One region of the Caldimonas sp. genome, then DNA from elsewhere that is predicted to be linked to it. Evidence: predicted binding sites of a transcription regulator. Region 1 holds the regulator's gene; each other region holds the start of a gene.
The links. The regulator FNR, encoded in region 1, switches genes on or off when oxygen is low (the NO sensors DNR and NnrR bind a similar motif). The targets are predictions, from matches to a motif close to TTGATNNNNATCAA.

Region 1 (2,194 bases):
CCTCGTCGCTGAGAAAGGTGGGCGTGCCCCCACCGAGGTGAAGCTGGCTGACCGGCTGCTCACGACCCAGGGCGTCGACATACAGCCCGATCTCGCGCTCCAGGGCATCGAGGTATTCGGCCGCCCGCTCGTGATGGCGGGTGATGATCTTGTTGCAGGCGCAGTAGTAGCACACCGACTCGCAAAACGGAATGTGCACGTACAAAGACAACGCCGCCCGCCGCCCGCCCAGGGTGCCCACCCCACCCGCCCGTTGGGCCAGGGCCTGCTCGAGCTGGGCCGGCCCGAAGGCTTCGACGAAGCGGTCGGCCGTGGGATAGGAGGTGTAGCGGGGCCCGGGAACGTCGAAACGTTGCAAGACGTCGGGGGAGATCGGCAGGGCGGGGTCGGGCGTCATGGCGGCACTGTGCCAGAGCCATCGGCGCGGGACTTGATCTTGCTCAAGTCCCTGCCGGGGGGGCTCCTGAACAATCGGTTGCATTGCCTGAGGAGCATCAATCATGTCGCTCGACACGACCCCCGACACCGGCCTGGCGCCCTTCTGGGCCCCCTCGGCCTGCGCCACCGCCCGGACTTCGCGACCTGCCGGCGGGAACATCCGGTCCCGAAGCGTGTCTGGGGACGCCCAGGGGTCCATAATGAACGTCAAGGAGAGGCCGACGCGCATGATCAAACTCGAAACCCTCAAGGTCGCCTGCTCGAGCTGCAATTTGCGCGAGCTGTGTCTGCCGGTGGGCCTGTCACGCCCCAACCTCGAGAAGCTGGATCACATGGTGGCCTCGCGGCGCAGCGTCAAGCGCGGCGAGGCTCTGTTCCATGCCGGCGACCCGTTCCAGTCGCTGTATGCCGTGCGCACGGGCTTCTTCAAGACACGGGTGTCCTCGGAGGACGGGCGCGACCAGGTCACGGGCTTCCAAATGGCCGGGGAGCTGCTGGGGCTGGATGCCATCAGCCAGGACCGGCACACCTGCGACGCGGTGGCGCTGGAGGATTCGCAGGTCTGCGTGATCCCCTACCAGCAGCTCGAACATCTCTCACGTGAGTTCACGGAGTTGCAGAGTTCGTTCCACAAGATCATGAGCCGTGAGATCGTGCGCGACCATGGCGTGATGCTGCTGCTGGGCAGCATGCGCGCTGAGGAGCGGCTGGCGGCCTTCCTGCTCAACCTCACACAGCGCCTGCAGGCGCGAGGCTTTTCACCCTCCTCGCTGATCCTGCGCATGACCCGCGAGGAGATCGGCAGTTACCTGGGCCTGAAGCTGGAGACGGTCAGCCGCACCTTCTCGAAGTTTCAGGAAGACGGCCTGCTGGAGGTCAAGCAGCGCCAGATCCGCATCCTGGACGAGGACGGTTTGCGCCGCCTCATCAACCACAGCACCTGCTGAGCCGCGCGCGCCGGGTTCAGGCGCCCTCGCGCCCTCGCTCCGGCGGGCGGGCCAGCATCTGCATCATCGCGCCGGCCACAATGAAGGCTGCCCAGAAGAAAAAGAAGGCCAGCGAATAGACCGCCGAGGCCGAGAGGTCGACCGGGGCGCCGCCGAACCAGTGCAGGTCCTGCGGATCGACCATCGCGAACACCACCATCTCGACGACGCCGGCCATCAGGAAGGCTGGCCAGAGGATGCTCATCCAGGACAGTTTCATCGCCCGCTCGCCTTGCCGGGGGAAAGAGTGCGCCACCGGCCGTCTCATTCGCCTCGGCCCGGCAGGGCCGAGACGGGCGTGGCGGTGTGGTTGCGTGCCTGGTGCGCGGGCATCAGCCTGAGGTCGCCCTGCCCGCCAGTGCCAGCGCCGGAAGCCGCGGTCGCGGCGGGCCCGCGCTGCAGCACCGGGTCGGGGTGCCCGATGGCCAGGATGATCGTGACGACACAGGCGGCTACGACGGCCAGCGGCCCGCCAACCACCAGCCACATCGTCGGTTCACGCCACCACGGCGCAGCCGGCGGCCGGGGGTCGGGATGCTTGGCAAGTGGTCGGCGCATGGGATTCTCCTCGGGTGGGCCACTCAACGCGGCACCAGGAACGTGGATCGCTCATTCACGCTGCGCTCGGGCTCGTCGCCCTGGGCCAGGCGATCGATGCGGAACTCGATCGGACTGGAGCGGCCGCGCAGCGGCTCGGCATGGTGCGGCGGCAACTGGACGCGCACGGCCAGCCAGCGCGCGGCCGCACTGTCCACCTCGATTTGCGGTTC
Region 2 (2,194 bases), on a different contig from region 1:
CCGCAGGGCCGCCTCGGGGGCATTCAAGGCCCAGGCCGCCACACCGAGCCCCCAGCAGGCAGCCCCCAGGGCCTCGACCCCCAGGTGTAGCGACCAGGCCCGCGTGTATCCGGCCCACAGGTAGAGCCCCACCAGGACGATGCTGGCCAGCGCCCACAGCCCCAGGGCCAGCGGCGCCGCGCCGGCTCCCCAGGCCGCCACGCCGCCCAACCCGGCCAGCAGCGGCACGATGTAGCCGCTTGCATGGCGCAAGGCCACGGCCCGTTCCAGCGAGATGAGCGTGCCGAAGAAGCCGCAGACCATGACCGCGCCATGCAGACCCACGGCGCCGACTCCCATGCTGCCCCAGCCCAGGCGTGCCAGCCCGCCGCCCAGCCCCTGAACCAGGTTGGCGGCGGCCAGCAGGGCACACAGCGCCACGGCCACACGCCGCAGTGCAATCCCGGAATTCGACGCGGAAGGATTCACCAGCCAAAGCGTGCCCTGAGGGCCGGGCTGAGACGCTCAGGGCTCCAGGGGGTGTCCCAGTCCATTTGCACGTCCACCGGGACATCCTCCGGGCAGGCCCGGCGCACGGCTTCGGTGGCGTCTTCGATCATCACGTCGGCCATGGGACAGGTGGCGCTGGTGGGGATGAGGGTCACCTGCACGCCCTCGGGGCTGCAGCGGATCGATTCCACGAGACCCAGGTCCACGATGCTCTCGCCGATTTCAGGGTCGTGCACCTTCTGCAGCACGGCACGCAGCGCGGCTTCGTCGGGCAAGGCAGGGGAGGGGGGCATGTCGGGCGTCGGTGTCACGCAACCATCATCGCTGCTGAACAGGCCAGATTCAAGCCCCCGCGCACCGGCAGGCCCCCGTGCCGCCGCATCCTGAGGGGGTGGGCGACGTGAGGGCGCTCATGGCCTGCACGCGCTCGCGCACGTCGGCATAGGCGGCCTCGGCCTGTGCCGTGTCGAAGTCGGCGTGGTAGGTCTTGCGCACCCCGTGTTCGCCCAGCTGCACGTGGGCCGTGGGCACGATGCCGTGGCGCGCCAGGCTGTGGCGGACACAGGCCAGCGCACACCCGTCGATGGCGAGGATGGGCCGGCCCGACTGCGCTGCCTCCTTGAGCTTGCGCACCAGCGGCGGCACGTCGCCGCCTATGCCGGCAATGCAGGACATCTCGGCATGGCCTTCGTGGTCCAGGCGCAGCGCGAGGTGGTTGGCCATCTGTGCCACGCTGGAGCAGCCGGAGCAGGAGTACACGAGGGTCAGTGCATCGATCGGTCGGGTCATGGCCATGTGTCCTTCATGCAAGCGGTCCGGGATGACAAGCTAACGGCCCGAAGGCAGCAGGGGATTGCCCTGCATCAAGCCCCGAAGGTTCCAGGGCCCGAAATAGGCACTTGTGATGCACATCAACCGATCGACGTGCGCGTCGGCGTACCGTGCGCTGCGCCGACCCTGACGCCGATGCGGCCGCCTCTCGACAGCCGCGCCCAAACCGAATTCAATCTCATCAAGGCCCGCACAGGAGACCCTTTCATGCAAGACACCCCGTCTCAAGCCCGTGCCGTCGCCGCCAACCTGCCTGCCCAGGCGATTAGCGAGGAGGTGCTGCTCGAAAAGTACGCCAAGGGCAACGAGCGCACGCTCGACGAGGTGCGCGCCCGAGTGGCGCGGGCCTTGGCCGAGGTCGAGGCGCCTGAGCAGCGCGCGCTGTGGCAGCAGCGCTTCCTCGACGCCCAGCGCCAGGGCTTCATCCCGGCCGGGCGCATCCTCTCGGCCGCCGGCACCGAGCTGTCGGCCACGCTGATCAACTGCTTTGTGCAGCCGGTGGGCGACTCCATCTCGCACTTGGACGAAGGCCACCCTGGCATTTACACCGCGCTGACCGAAGCGGCCGAGACCATGCGCCGCGGCGGCGGCGTGGGCTATGACTTCTCGCGCATCCGCCCGCGCGGCGCCTGGGTGGGAAGCACCCAGTCCAGCGCTTCCGGGCCGGTGAGCTACATGCGCGTGTTCGACCGCTCGTGCGAGACGGTCGAATCGGCCGGGGCCCGCCGCGGAGCCCAAATGGGCGTGCTGCGCTGCGACCACCCCGACGTGGAGGAGTTCATCCATGCCAAGGACAGCGGTGACCTGCGCAACTTCAACATTTCGGTGGCCGTGACCGACGCCTTCATGCAGGCCGTGGAAGCCGGCACCGAGG
Region 3 (2,194 bases), on a different contig from region 1:
CGCTTTCCAGGGCGAACTGCCAGCGCGCCTCGCTCAGGCGCAGGGCGTCCTCGGCCTGGCGCCGGCCCGCCTCGCTGCGGGCGGCCACGGTCAGTGCCGCGCAGGTGGACAGCAGCGGTTGCAGGGTCTGGACGAGGCCATCGTCGTAGCCGCCGGGCCGGTTGGCCACGCCGACCATGCCCAGCAGTTCGTCGCCGCGGAAGAAGGGCAGGCCCAGGAAGTTGTCCATCACCCGGTGCCCGGGCGGCAGCCCGCCCGAGCGCGGATCCTGGCGGGGATCGTTGGACAGCACCGGCTGGCCGCTTTGGATCACCCGCCCGAACAGGGAGTCGAGGGCGCGGAAGACCAGTCGGCCCTCGTGATGCAAGGCCATCATCTGCCGCGAGGCGTCGTCCCAGGCGATATCGGAGATCGCCAGCATGCGCAAGGCGGGCGTGGCCTGGCCCGGCTCGTGCCAGAGCTCGCCGATGAAGCCATACCCGCTGTCGGTCATGCGCAACAAGACCTCCAGCAAGCGATCGAAGGCGCAGCGCAGATTGGCTTCTTCAATGAATTGCCGCTGTACCTGTTCGATGGCCGCCAGCAAAGCCTCGGCCGTCATCGAGGGGGCAGGACTGGCGGGACGGGGGCTCAAGGCGCAATGAGTGAACGAACAGCTGGCTTGTGCCTTTAAATGTAAACAGAGCCGGCGGATCTGTGGGGCAGGGCGAGCCCCAGCCCCGCGGCGCGGTGTGCATTCCGTCTGGCAGCAGCCGGTTTTGACGTCGATCAAGGTTCGCCGCGAAGCGCCGGGCACACTGAAAGCCTTCGTCCAAGGAACACCCTCGGCAGGGTGTAAAGGAGCGTGCCGCATGAAAGCCAATGTAGGCGGGATCGACCGCATCGCGCGGATCGCCGTGGGATTGGTGTTGATCGCCTTGGCGGCGACGAACACCGTGGGGCTGTGGGGCTACATCGGCGTGGTGCCCTTGTTGACGGGCTTGTTCCGGGTGTGTCCGCTGTACAGCCTGCTGGGCGTGAACACCTGCCCGATGGACCGGCGCTGATGCCCAGGGCGCCGGGCAGGTGCCCGGCGGGGGGGGCTGGTGCCTGAAGGGGGCTGGCGCGCCGCTTGCTAGACAGGGTGGGCGTATCCCCATGCAGGAGTCCGAGCGTGAACGCAAGCCCTTCGGAAAATGATCGTCTGGCCATTGCCGCGCACTTGCATGTGCTGTTGCGCCGCAAATTGGGGCGCGTGACAGACACCGAGTGGATGGCCGTCGACGCGAGCTACGCCCAAGAGATCGTCCGCCTGTGCCGCGCGCAGGCCGATGCCGAACTGCAGGCCTGGGCTGACAAGCTCGAACGTGCGGTGCCCGGTGCGCGACCCAAACCCCCGGCGGCCGAAGAGGTGGCTTTGTCTGCGCCCAGTGCGCTGGCCCATCGGCGTGCGGCACCGATCGAGCAGCGCTACGTCGGGCGTTTGCGCTGAAGCGCGCAGCCGGCCGCCGAGCCTGGGGCCGGGCGCATGCGGGTAAGCGCCGATGGGGACGGCCCAATGCTTACATAACATAAGCATTGGGCCGTGCGGGGGCGCGGCCTCCTGTCACGTCAATCGGTACACGTCCAGCACGACCCGATGCGCCTGCCGCTGTCCGCTCGCCACGGCCATCACCGCGTTGAGGTGCGCCCAGTGCGGCGCGCCCGTGGTGAAGCGCATCAGCGTGCGAAAGAAATAGGCGTCGGCCGGCACATCTTGTCCTTGCGCCAGCCGGGCCATGACCTCAGGCGGGCCGTGGCGCAAGCCTTCGCTGCGCACTTCGACCAAAGCGCCATCGTGCAGTCGCAAGGCGTAATGGGCGGCGATCTCCAGCACGCCGTCGGCGCGGGCCCATTGCCAATCCACGCCGCCGGGCACGATCTGGCCATTGAGCTCGGGGCCTTGCACGGTGCCGCCGTGCAAGGGAACGAAGCGGCGTTCGCCGCTGGGGCACGGGCCCAAGCTGGTGAGTGGGCCGACCTCACATGCCACTTGGGCCATGAAGATCAGTCCGGGATGGGCGCCAGCAGGGGCAAATGGAGCGGGCGTCATGGACATAGGGGGCGCGCGCGAAGTCTGAGAGCCGGTCACGATAGGGCCGCAGTGTCCCCAGGCTCGTCATCCGTGAGGATGACGGCGCCACCGCGATGAAGGTCTGGGCGCTGCCGTCGCTGG
Region 4 (2,194 bases), on a different contig from region 1:
TCCAGAAACGCCCCTCCCGCCGGGTCCGAAGTCATCGGGCACACGCTTCGGTCGCCGAGCAGGAAATATAACTCGTCAGTTCATAATTTCAACTTCTTAGTTTGTCATACGACCGATCAGTTAAAGTTTGACGATCGGGTATGTCTCGTCGCCGGGAGGTCTACAATGCAGCCTATGGCCCGCATGTCGTTCAAGGAACAGGTGCTTCGCGCTCGCGAGGACGCCATCGTCTCGTCGGTCAACCGTCTGCTGGCGGAAAAGGGCTTCGAGGTGATGACGGTGGACGAGGTCGCCGCCGATGTGGGCATCGCCAAGGCGAGCCTGTACAAGCACTTCACCTCCAAGGAAGAACTGGCGGCCGCGGCGATGATCCGCGTGCTGCAACGGGCGCTGGACTTCACCGCGCCGCTGGATGCGGACGCGGGGCTTGCGCCCATCGACAAGCTGCGCGCCACCGCCCGCTGGACGATGGAGGTGCAACTGGCCGGCGAGATGCCTTCGCTGCCCTCGCAGAACTCCAGCCTGCGCCAAGCCCTGATCGCCCACCGTGGCTACATGGACCGGCTGATCGCGCTGAGCGACCGGCTGGGGGCCTGGATCGTCGCGGCGCAGGCCGATGGCCAGATCAACCCGGCCCTGCCGCCCGAGGTGGTGCTCTACACCCTGTTTGCGCGTGCCTGCGATCCGGTGCTGGGCTTCCTGAAGGCCGGCGGCCAGCACAGCGACGCGCAAATCATCGACTACCTGCTGTCGACCTGCTTCGACGGTCTGCGCGGACCGGCGCCGGCCAACGCCGCGGAGCACTGAACCCGGCCGGGCGCTGGGCCTCAGCGCACCAGCATCACCGGCGTCTTGCAATGGGCGATCACGTAGGTCGCCACCGAGCCCATCACGAGGTTGCCCAGCGTGCCGTGGCCGTGCGAGCCCATGACCACCAGGTCGAACTTGCCAGCGCCCGCCATCTTGGCGATGACCTCACCGGGATGGCCGACCTTGTGCAGGGTCTTGGCCTTCAGGCCCTGCTTGTCGAAGAAGGTGCGCACCGGCTTGAGCACCTTCTCGGCCTCGTCGGCGTAGTACTCGGCCAGCGTCTCCTTGTCGATCACCGCTGCCGCGCGCGGGGGCACGGCCGGCACGGCGGTCAGCACGGTGTAATCGTGCCCGCCGCCGAACAGTTCGTCGTGCGCAGCCAGATAGCCCAGCATGCGCTTGGTGTAGGCACTGCCGTCGACGGCAACGAGGATCTTCATCGAAACGCTCCTGAGAGGGAATGTTGCAAGCTTCTCATCACCGCGACGGGGCGGACTTGATGGGCATCAAGATCATACGCAGCTTGCCGTTGCCCCCCTGCTTCCCCCTTCTGAGGGATGGGGGCCTCACGACAGAGGCGGTACAGTGGCTGGGTGCTGTCACACGGGGCTGACACCAAGAAGTCGCCGCCGCCGCACAGGCGCCCTCGAGGTGTCGCACGGCGGGCCAGTTCACAGTCTCCCAACGACGTCCTTCACAGGACTTCCTCGCCCACCCACGCGGTGGGCGTTTTTTTCGCCAAGCTCCGCCCGGGCCGCGGCCAGCCTTGGCGATGGTCAAGGCGCAAAGCCTGCGGCCAGGGTGTCGCGCAGGTAGGCCACCAGGGCCTGCACGGCGCGCGGCACCACCGGGCTGTAAGGACGGATCGCATAGAGCCGCTCGCCAAAGGCCCCCACCGGCCGCCAGCGCGGCAGCACGGCCACGAGGCGGCCGCCGCGCAGCGCAGCCTGGGCGCTGAAGTCGGGCAGCACCGCCAGGCCCAACCCGCCCAGCACCGCCTCGCGCAGCACCTCGCTGTTGTTGGCCGCGAAGGCCCCCCGCACCGGCACGGTCACGCGCTGGCCGTCGGCCGATTCGAACGACCAGGTGGTCGTCTCGCCCGGGCGGGGATAGGCCAGGCAGTCGTGCGCGACCAGGTCCTGCGGATGAGCGGGCGTGCCGCGCCGGCGCAGGTAGGCCCGGCTGGCCACCAGCCAGGAGCGTGTCTCGCACAGGGTCCAGGCCACATGGGTGTCGGGGGGAGCGGCGGTGTGGCGCACCGCCAGGTCGAAGCCTTCCTGAGCCAGCGAGACCAGGCGGTCGGAGAGGTCCATCTCGATGCGCACCTGCGGATGGCGGCGCAGGAACTCAGGCAGCCGCGGCACGATCTGCTGGCGCCCCAGCG

Region 2: a site for FNR is predicted at 1,391-1,404, ahead of ACK42S_RS10535 (putative zinc-binding protein). Genes of this name have one in related genera too.
Region 3: a site for FNR is predicted at 759-772, ahead of ACK42S_RS01865 (DUF2892 domain-containing protein). Genes of this name have one in related genera too.
Region 4: a site for FNR is predicted at 1,307-1,320, ahead of ACK42S_RS07475 (universal stress protein). Genes of this name have one in related genera too.

Annotation. Positions count from the first base shown of each region.
Region 1 is NZ_JBKBVU010000040.1:13,413-15,606, forward strand. It holds gene hemN (oxygen-independent coproporphyrinogen III oxidase) at 1-397, opposite strand, end outside; gene fnr (fumarate/nitrate reduction transcriptional regulator Fnr) at 639-1,385, shown strand; gene ACK42S_RS06310 (hypothetical protein) at 1,402-1,644, opposite strand; gene ACK42S_RS06315 (hypothetical protein) at 1,689-1,982, opposite strand; gene ccoG (cytochrome c oxidase accessory protein CcoG) at 2,006-2,194, opposite strand, start outside.
Region 2 is NZ_JBKBVU010000092.1:4,881-7,074, forward strand. It holds gene ACK42S_RS10525 (hypothetical protein) at 1-468, opposite strand, end outside; gene ACK42S_RS10530 (metal-sulfur cluster assembly factor) at 465-782, opposite strand; gene ACK42S_RS10535 (putative zinc-binding protein) at 832-1,278, opposite strand; gene ACK42S_RS10540 (adenosylcobalamin-dependent ribonucleoside-diphosphate reductase) at 1,528-2,194, shown strand, end outside.
Region 3 is NZ_JBKBVU010000009.1:9,239-11,432, reverse strand. It holds gene ACK42S_RS01870 (PAS domain-containing protein) at 1-634, opposite strand, end outside; gene ACK42S_RS01865 (DUF2892 domain-containing protein) at 852-1,046, shown strand; gene ACK42S_RS01860 (hypothetical protein) at 1,154-1,471, shown strand; gene ACK42S_RS01855 (DUF3237 domain-containing protein) at 1,586-2,071, opposite strand; gene ACK42S_RS01850 (helix-turn-helix transcriptional regulator) at 2,167-2,194, shown strand, end outside.
Region 4 is NZ_JBKBVU010000052.1:12,246-14,439, reverse strand. It holds gene ACK42S_RS07480 (TetR family transcriptional regulator) at 175-807, shown strand; gene ACK42S_RS07475 (universal stress protein) at 828-1,250, opposite strand; gene ACK42S_RS07470 (LysR family transcriptional regulator) at 1,587-2,194, opposite strand, start outside.